Linked DNA regions of Spartinivicinus marinus. The protein of the gene in region 3 interacts with the protein of the main gene of each other region in a pairwise test. Links are inferred from orthologs where the notes say so. Each region holds a gene or a part of one and is shown on either strand. Other genes may lie near its edges.

Region 1 (2,946 bases), 770 kb from region 3 along the record:
CTGGATAAATCTTATGCTATAGATATGTATAACCAGTGGAATAACGATGTAATAGAACATGTCCCTTCAGATCGCTTATTAATATACAATATTAAAGACGGCTGGCCGCCATTACTAAATTTTCTTGGTATCAATTTAAAAAAGAATACTCCTTTTCCCAACTTGAACTCGCGTGATGTGTTCTTAAAGAGTATGAAAAATGATTTTCAAGCAGGTTTTACAGGAAAAAATCATGCAAGAGCACAATGACACTCAACCTTTAATACCTGCTCAGTTTTGTGCTATAACTTGTGATAATATGCGTAAGTTGGATGTGCATGAAACTGCGTATGTAATAGCACAATCATTTGTAAAGTACGAGCCTCTTTGTAAACACTTAGGTGTTTCTTTTATAAATATGTACGATACATGTCTTTCATTTATAGAGCAAACTTACGATGATCAATTGTCTTTAGTTTGTCGTAATAAAAAAGGTAATATTATTGGTGGTACTCTTTGTCGAGATTTAACAACTCCTGTATTTTTTCATAAAAACAGCCGAGCAGAGCCTAGTGCTGCATTGTTGTCGCAACTAATGGATATGTATTTCCCCCAAAGCATTATTGAGACAGTGGCGCGTGGTGAATATGTTGAAATATTTACTACGGCAATTTCTGCATCAAATTCAAGTAAAGGTATTGGGCGGTGGCTGATAGAGACTGCATCATCTCACTTTGCCAATCGTGGCTATCAATTTAGCATAACGCAATCAACTTCACCTGTAACACAATCATTACGAACCCAGTGTGGTTTCAAAGTTCTTGGCACTATACAATATGATGACTTTCTTTTTGAAGGAGAGAAACCATTTTCTGGTATCCGTTTTGATTATGATAAGCATAAAAACAAACTTTTTTCGTTAAATAAAGCTGGTATTGCTTTATTGAAGAAAAGCCTCCATTTTCATATAACGTAATAAATTAAACTATTAAGGTATAAAAATGAGCTATAGCCAATCCTTTATTTCTAAAGTTAGAAAAAAATATAAAGTTAGGCCATATATTGATCCAAAGCAAGAAATAATTGCTCGTGCTGATTTTATCGCAGAGCAAATTCTTGAAAGGAAAGCGCAGGGCGCTGTAGTGGGTATTAGTGGTGGCATTGACTCTGCTGTTGTTGGTGGTTTGGTTAAAATTGCAATAAAAAATCTCAATAACGATCCGAATAGAGAGTATGATTATAAATTTCATAGCCTTTATATGCCATATGGCATAAGACATGATAGGGATTATGCTTTGGAAATGGTTGAGTTCTTGGACCCAGATGAGAAATATGAAATGAATATGCAACCACCTGTTGATATTTTGCATGAAGATATTTTGAATAAACTTGGTGATAGGGGAGTAGAGTCACATCCATTTATTTCATTTGCTGCTGTTGCCAAAAATGCAAGCCTAGCGAATCTTTGTCGTTCGGAAAATATATCAAGAATGATGATGGCTACATTAAATTCATGGGGACTACTAACTAATTCAGTAGTTATGGGATGTCATAATGCAGCAGAGATTTTTACTTTTTTAGGCATTTTGTGGGGAACACGATGCTGTGATGTTGCACCTTTAACAGATCTTAGCAAGCGACAAATATCTGCATTGGCAAGTAAACTAGGTGTTCCAGAAGGTGTGATTAACAGAAAACCAGAGGGTGGTCTAGCAGTAAAGAACCCTAAATTAACTGATGAAGATATCTTTGGTAACGGAATCACTTATGATGAAATTGACGATTTTCTAGAAGGAAAAAAACTTGACGTAGATGTAGCCGATCGGTTGATGTCTATGTATGCAATGAGAAAACGCTATGGTGATAGAGAAGTAGAAACATATATTAATTGAGCCTATCTCCTACAAATGATATACCTTCCACAAGAATTTGATATGAAATTTTGTAATAGTTTTTTAGTAAATATTTAGGGTAAGGAGTTCTATGTGTGGTATTACCGCTTTGATTGGTAGTGAAATAGAAGAGGATATATTTCTACAGGCTTTTTCCATTGTTAAACGTAGAGGGCCTGAATATTCTGACTACAAAAGGACATCAATAGGTTTTTTTGGGCATGCTCAGCTTGCTTTTGTGCAAGAAGGCAAGAATAAGCAGCCGCTATTTGAAGAAGATAGTTATATAATCTGGAATGGGGAGATTTATAACTGGCAGTCATTAAATGAAATATATAAGCTATGTGCTATTAATGATACACAGTTATTAATGCGAGGGTTTATTAATTACGGTGAAAAATTTCTTAGTGAAATAGAAGGGCAGTTTGCTTTTATTTTAGTAAAAAATAATACTTTATATATTGGTAGAGATAGGTGGGGTATATCACCACTTGTATACGCATACAATAGTGAAAATGACCTTATAATCACAAGTACTGTTGAGTCAGCGGCCTGTATCAGACCTACCAAGGTATATACCGTTATGCCTGGTAGTGTTGGTAAATACAGTAATAGATCTTTTCATTTCTCAGAATGGTTTAATTTATCAAAAAAAAGAAAAAAATCAAGAAAATTTATAGCACCTGAATGCATAATGGAAAAAGTTAAAAAGCAGGTAGAAATTCGTATTCCAGACAAACCTGAGGTGCTTTTTACAACGATAGGTGGAATAGATAGTCAAACGGTAACAGCTTGTGTTGCTACTGCAACCCAGGGTAAATTTGGTGGTGCGATTACAGTTGTACCTTGGTCGGAGCAAGATCCAAAAAACATAACATTAGGTGATTATAATGAAGCTAATGCAACTGTACAGTTGTTAAAGCAAAAAGGACTACTTATACGTCACTACGTTATTCAATTAACTCCAGAGTATATAATTAACTCATCAAGTGGTGTTGCTCCTCTTGACCGCGTTTTAAAAGCTTTAGGCCCAAACTTAATGAATGTTTGCTGTGGCTTAGCGGAAGACTGTGTC
Region 2 (2,918 bases), 1.7 Mb from region 3 along the record:
AGTCTGTCTGAAGCAGAAAAAGAAATGCGAAGCCTCTAAGGTATTTGGCACTTAGTATTGAGTTGGAGGCACTTTGGTGCCTCTTTTTATATCTAAATTTTACTTTTTAGGTATTATTTGTTTTAGCTGGCCATTGTTTGGAGAACTATCCTATGTCGATGAGTAGTAGTCGACCTTATATTATTAGAGCACTGTATGAATGGATTGTTGATAACAACTGTACACCTTATGTCTTAGTGAATGCAGAGGTGGAGACAGTTGAAGTGCCCCAGGAATATGTTAAAGATGGCCAGATTGTTCTTAATATTTCTCCAACAGCAGTGCGTGACTTGCTAATTGGTAATGATGCCATTGATTTTAATGGTCGGTTCGGCGGAATTGCCAGACATTTGCATGTGCCCACTTATGCGGTAATGGCTATTTATGCCAGAGAGAATGGTCAAGGGATGGTATTTGATTCTGAGGAAGCACCAGAGCCAACACCTGATCCTGCTCCAACGTCTCCTGAACCAGTTAAATCAGGCAAGCCATCAGGACGTCCTAGTTTGAAGGTTGTTAAATAAATGCTGTTATAATTCCTTCTCTCTTGTAGGGGAGAAGGAATTTGATTTGAGATTTTTGCGATAGCCTCCTGTGGGAGAGAGCGCCATTATCCTTGATCAATATACTCAAACACTTTGACGATCTTTTGTACGCCGTAAGATGTGCGTACTACGTTAACCGCTTCATTTGCTTCCTGCTGAGTGACCAGCCCCATTAAAAATACTACGCCATTTTCGGTAACCACTTTAACTCTTGAGGCAGGCACTTTTTCATTAGCCAGCATTTTGGTTTTAATTTTTGAGGTGAGCCAGCTGTCATTACTACGGGCAAGATAGGAAATGGGGCTGGATACCTCTAACTCGTTGTATACCTGTTTTACTTTTTGTAGTTTTCTCGCTTCTTGGCCTGCTTGGTTTTTCAATGCTTCTGTGGCCACTTGTCCTGTTAATAAAACGGTGCCATTAAAACTGGTGACTACAACATGGTTGTTTTTAAATTCGGGGTTTACTTTTTCCAGGTTGACTTGGGCTAAGGTTTCGATTGTTTCATCATCAACAATGCTGCCCAAAGTACGTTTACCTTGGTTTTGAGTAATAGGACCTTCGTGGGTGGCTGTTAAAATCGGAGTACAGCCATTTATGAAAACCAGGAGGCTGATTAAACAGATAGCATGGCTTGCTCTCATAAGCTTCCTCCAAATAAGTGCTCATCAATTAAGTCGCATAAACAGTGAATAACAAAGCGGTGTAGCTCGTGAACTCTTGCTGTAGATTGTGATGGAATACGGATTTCAAAGTCGTCGCCATGGAGTAAGGCTGCCATATCACCTCCTTCTTTGCCAGTTAACGCAATAACTATCATTTCTCGGTCATGGGCGGCTTGAATAGCCTGTACAACATTTGCCGAATAGCCATTGGCAGATAGGGCGAGTAAAATATCACCTGGTTGGCCAAGTGCTCTGACCTGCTTTGAGAATACCTCATTATAACTGTAGTCACTGGCAACAGCGGTCAAAGTGACTGTATCAGCTGTTAGGGCGAGAGCAGGTAGAGAAGGTCTTTCTCGCTCAAAACGATTGAGTAGATTCGCAGCAAAATATTGTGCTTCTGCTGCTGAGCCACCATTGCCGCAGGTAATAATCTTACCGTCGTGGAGTAAGGTATTAACTAATAGCTCACTAGCGTGGGCAATGAGTGGTGGGAGTGATTCTGCGCACTTAATAGTGACATCAATATTCTCCGAAAAATGATTGGTAATGTGATCAATTATTTCCATCAGAGGGTCTCTTGCAATAACTCTATATCAGCTTTTCTTTGATACGGTTATTGGCTTAATTACGGGTGCTGCAGAAGGTATAGACAACGGAACTTGTTATAATATCAATTCTCTTAACTGAATTCACTAGTGGTGCATGCGTAAAGTTAGCTTGCAGATGTCAAAGCAGTTGTGCTTTGGGTTAGTTATCAGCTAAAAAAGCATTAGGAATCCAATCGATATGTGGTTGTTGCTGGCTATCTTTAGTGATGGAAACCACGTCAAACCGGCAAGGTAGGTCTAGTTTTTTCACCATCAAATAATACTGGGCTGCTTTAATTATTTTATGCTGCTTATGTGGGGTAACTGTGCTGGCAGGAGTGCCGTATGCCTGACTTTTGCGAAATCGGACCTCGACAAATACTAGGTTGACGCCGTCTTTCATGATTAAGTCAAGCTCTCCCACCTTACAGCGGAAGTTACACTGAATGGTTTTAAACCCTTGTGATTCAAGAAAGCGCTGCGCTATGTGTTGATAACGCAGGCCTGTTTCAGTTGGTTTATTCTTGCCCCAATCCATAATGTACCGCAGGCGCGTTGTTTTCTTGTTGGTAAGCGTTTACAGGCATTGGTTGTGGCTTGCCGCCTTTAAAGAAAAACCATGGCTGGGTTCGCTCAACTTGTTGATAAGAATTTAATGTTAGGGAGCCAGATGCACCAAATAAACGAGTGCCTTCAGCGGTTTTTAGCTGAGGAAGCCTGGGGTAGAGACGATAGGCGTCAATGCCCAGTGCAAATAAAGGCCCATAAAGGGTATTTGAGCGATCCCAAGTATCAATAATTTTTGACTTTAATGGGTCATCAAAATGATCGCTTAACCAGGGCATAGAGGGAAACATAATCCCATCTAAATCACTGTCTTTTGTTGGGTTGGGGTTTCCAGTAAAAATAGTGCCTGTGGCGTAAACGGGTAGATCTCCTCCATAATGATAAGCAAGGGTAGGCTTTACTTGTCGGCCTTGTTTAGCGTTTGCAGCTAAAAATACCATATCAACATCGCCACGGCGGTTAGGATTATGGCGAATTTGCTTGCCGATCACTTGTTCCACTTCATGGGCTCT
Region 3 (2,921 bases):
CACCCTTAGGAAGAACACGTTGATAATCAGGAAACTTGCCATCCACTAATTTTGAAGTAAATGAAAAGTCACCCGTATGAGCACGAATATGATTATTACTTAAGACTATGTTAACTGGCTCATCACCACCTGTCAGTAAACGCGCCATTTCCAAGATACCTTTACGTGGCACAATTACTTGGTGTAAATCAGCATTATTAATATCAGCCTCGACTGTACACATTGCCAAACGATGACCATCAGTAGCTACACCACGTAATTCACCTGGACGTAACTCTAATAGCATACCATTTAAATAATAACGAACATCCTGTTGTGCCATGGCAAATGCAGTTCGATCAATTAAGCGACGAAGTTTTGCCTGAGAAACAGAAAAAGAATGTGCACTTTCACCTTCTTCTATATTAGGAAACTCAGTGGCAGGTAATGATGATAAGGTGAAACGGCTACGACCAGCACGAACCAAAACTCGCTGATCGTCTTGTTTAACTTCAATTTCCGCTTCATCAGGTAATGACTTACAAATATCCATAAGCTTTCGAGCAGGAACAGTGATCTCTCCTGGTTGAGCAGATGACTCAAGTGGAACCCGACCAATGAATTCTACTTCCAAGTCAGTTCCTGTTAGCGATAACTGATTGTCTTCAACTACTAACAACACATTAGACAAAACCGGAAACGTATGTTTTCGCTCCACTACACCAGCTACTATTTGTAAAGGCCTAAGTAAAGCTTCCCGGGTAATAGTAAATTTCATCATTTCCTTCTCATACAAAAGTCGTCAACAGGAAAACCACTATAATAATTTCTAAGTCGTTAATGACCGGAGCAAATTTTTGTAATCTTCTCTAATTTCTGAATCGGTTTCAGTCAGTTCTTTCACTTTACGGCAAGCATGTAAAACTGTCGTATGGTCTCTCCCACCAAATGCATCACCTATTTCAGGCAAAGAGTGGTTGGTTAACTCTTTCGATAAAGCCATCGCCACCTGTCGTGGCCTAGCAACAGAGCGGCTACGACGTTTTGATAAAATATCAGCCATCTTTATTTTATAGTACTCAGCGACCATTCGCTGGATATTATCAATACTGACCTGCTTATCTTGAAGTGCCAACAAATCTTTGAGGGATTCACGAATCAAGTCGATAGTAATGGGACGGCCTAAGAAGTTAGCATGAGCAATTACCCGCTTTAGTGCACCTTCTAATTCACGGACATTAGAACGCACTCGCTGTGCAATGAAAAAAGCCGACTCATGGGGTAAGTCAATTTTCGCTTGCTCTGCTTTTTTCATTAAAATGGCAACTCGCGTTTCCAACTCAGGAGGTTCAACAGCAACTGTCAACCCCCAGCCAAAACGTGACTTTAAGCGTTCTTCTAAACCATTAATTTCTTTTGGGTAGCGATCACAAGTAAGGATCATTTGCTGACCACCTTCTAAAAGAGCATTGAAAGTATGAAAAAACTCTTCTTGTGAGCGCTCTTTACCAGCAAAAAACTGAATATCATCAATCAATAGTGCATCAACTGAGCGATAATAGCGTTTAAAGTCATTGATTGCGTTTAGCTGTAAGGCTTTCACCATATCAGCAACAAATCGTTCAGAATGTAGATAAATAACTTTCGCGTGATTATTTTGTTTGACTAGAAAGTTACCAACTGAATGCATCAAGTGAGTCTTACCTAAGCCAACTCCACCATATAAAAATAATGGATTGTATGCAGCACCTGGGTTCTCTGCCACTTGTCTTGCTGCTGCTAAAGCAAGTTGGTTTGACTTACCTTCCACAAAGCTATCAAACGTAAAATCTACATTAAGTGAACTATTGTGTTTTAGTCCACCTTCAACATCAACCTGTCTCGAAACTGGCCTAGGTTTGCTATGGCTAGTTGCTTCTGTCAGTTCAGCTAATACATCCAGTTGAGTAGGTTCTGCTTCTGTTGTTAGGTTTTCGTTTTGACTCTCAGTATTACCAATATTGGTCAGAGGATTTACAAAACTACCAGCACTATCTTTAGCTATCGACTGATTACTGGATCGAACTTTAGAAGCCAATTGATTAGCAGCTTGGTTTTGTTGGCGAGCACCCGCTAAAAAACTAGGTTTACGCACAGCTACTTCGAGCATAACTAAAAAAGGCATCCCTTCAGCTAGCTCGCTTAGAATCTCTTCAATTCTGACTAAGTATTTTTCCTTAACCCAGTCTTTTACAAACCGGTTGGGAGCAAACATTGTCAGTTCATTGCCCTCAAGTTCAACCTTGAGTGGTCTTATCCAAGTATTGAACTGCTGAGAAGGCAACTCATCCTGTAAAATTTCAAGACATCGTTGCCAGACTGTGAGCGACACTAATCTCTCCCCTTATCAATGTGTCAACAGGCGACAAATGATTACACAACGGTTCATTCTATATCTTCTTAATAAAGTTATCCACATCAATCTTTGACTGATTACAAGCCCTACTTGGATAAAAAAAATCTATACTAATCAAGCTATTAGAAAGTTAGAAACAAGATGATAACAAGTTGTTTACAGCTTTATTAACATAAAAAATTTACTGTGAATAACTTGTTAGTGGATAATAGGATAACCCTGTGTACAACCCAGTGGTTAACTCATTGGATAACTTTATCAACAATTGTTGCACAAGATTTTCATAGTTATTACACAAATAATACTCAAGATAGTCACAAACTTATTATTCTTATAAAGACTAGTAATCAAAGGTTAAAAGTTACTTATCCACAGAAAAGGCTGACTCTAATAATAACATCAATAACAAAACACTCTCTTTTCTTAAGAAGAATATTAATTATTAATAATAATTTGTCTGCTTGGCTGAAATGGAAGAAAATCGTAAGCGAAGAGTTAAAACGTCAGTTGATGTGGACAACTTCAACATTAACGAATAGAATTGGCG

Evidence for each region.
Region 1: the proteins of dnaA (region 3) and nadE interact in binary tests that used the Escherichia coli proteins (3 or more experiments, as listed by UniProt). The link is inferred for Spartinivicinus marinus from one-to-one orthologs.
Region 2: the proteins of dnaA (region 3) and OQE68_RS19070 interact in binary tests that used the Escherichia coli proteins (3 or more experiments, as listed by UniProt). The link is inferred for Spartinivicinus marinus from one-to-one orthologs.

The regions. Positions count from the first base shown.
Region 1 is NZ_JAPJZK010000001.1:1,820,541-1,823,486, reverse strand. What follows is about bases 59-2,925. They hold nadE (NAD(+) synthase), read left to right. Parts: upstream 59-980; coding sequence 981-1,871; downstream 1,872-2,925. Other genes in these bases: OQE68_RS08255 (asparagine synthase (glutamine-hydrolyzing)), read left to right, coding at 1,963-2,925; OQE68_RS08265 (hypothetical protein), read left to right, coding at 233-955; OQE68_RS08270 (sulfotransferase family protein), read left to right, coding at 59-249. Outside these bases: more of OQE68_RS08270, read left to right, coding at 1-58; more of OQE68_RS08255, read left to right, coding at 2,926-2,946. UniProt on the Escherichia coli protein: Catalyzes the ATP-dependent amidation of deamido-NAD to form NAD. Uses ammonia as a nitrogen source.
Region 2 is NZ_JAPJZK010000001.1:4,250,444-4,253,361, forward strand. Bases 22-2,860 are described here. They hold OQE68_RS19070 (phosphoheptose isomerase), read right to left. Parts: upstream 1,819-2,860; coding sequence 1,225-1,818; downstream 22-1,224. Other genes in these bases: OQE68_RS19055 (glutathione S-transferase N-terminal domain-containing protein), read left to right, coding at 22-39; OQE68_RS19060 (ClpXP protease specificity-enhancing factor), read left to right, coding at 153-563; OQE68_RS19065 (BON domain-containing protein), read right to left, coding at 650-1,228; OQE68_RS19075 (YraN family protein), read right to left, coding at 2,000-2,377; OQE68_RS19080 (penicillin-binding protein activator), read right to left, coding at 2,358-2,860. Outside these bases: more of OQE68_RS19055, read left to right, coding at 1-21; more of OQE68_RS19080, read right to left, coding at 2,861-2,918. UniProt on the Escherichia coli protein: Required for the timely initiation of chromosomal replication via direct interactions with the DnaA initiator protein.
Region 3 is NZ_JAPJZK010000001.1:2,585,675-2,588,595, reverse strand. What follows is about bases 80-2,921. They hold dnaA (chromosomal replication initiator protein DnaA), read right to left. Parts: upstream 2,351-2,921; coding sequence 809-2,350; downstream 80-808. Other genes in these bases: dnaN (DNA polymerase III subunit beta), read right to left, coding at 80-757. In the rest of the region: more of dnaN, read right to left, coding at 1-79. UniProt on the Escherichia coli protein: Plays an essential in the initiation and regulation of chromosomal replication. Binds in an ATP-dependent fashion to the origin of replication (oriC) to initiate formation of the DNA replication initiation complex once per cell cycle.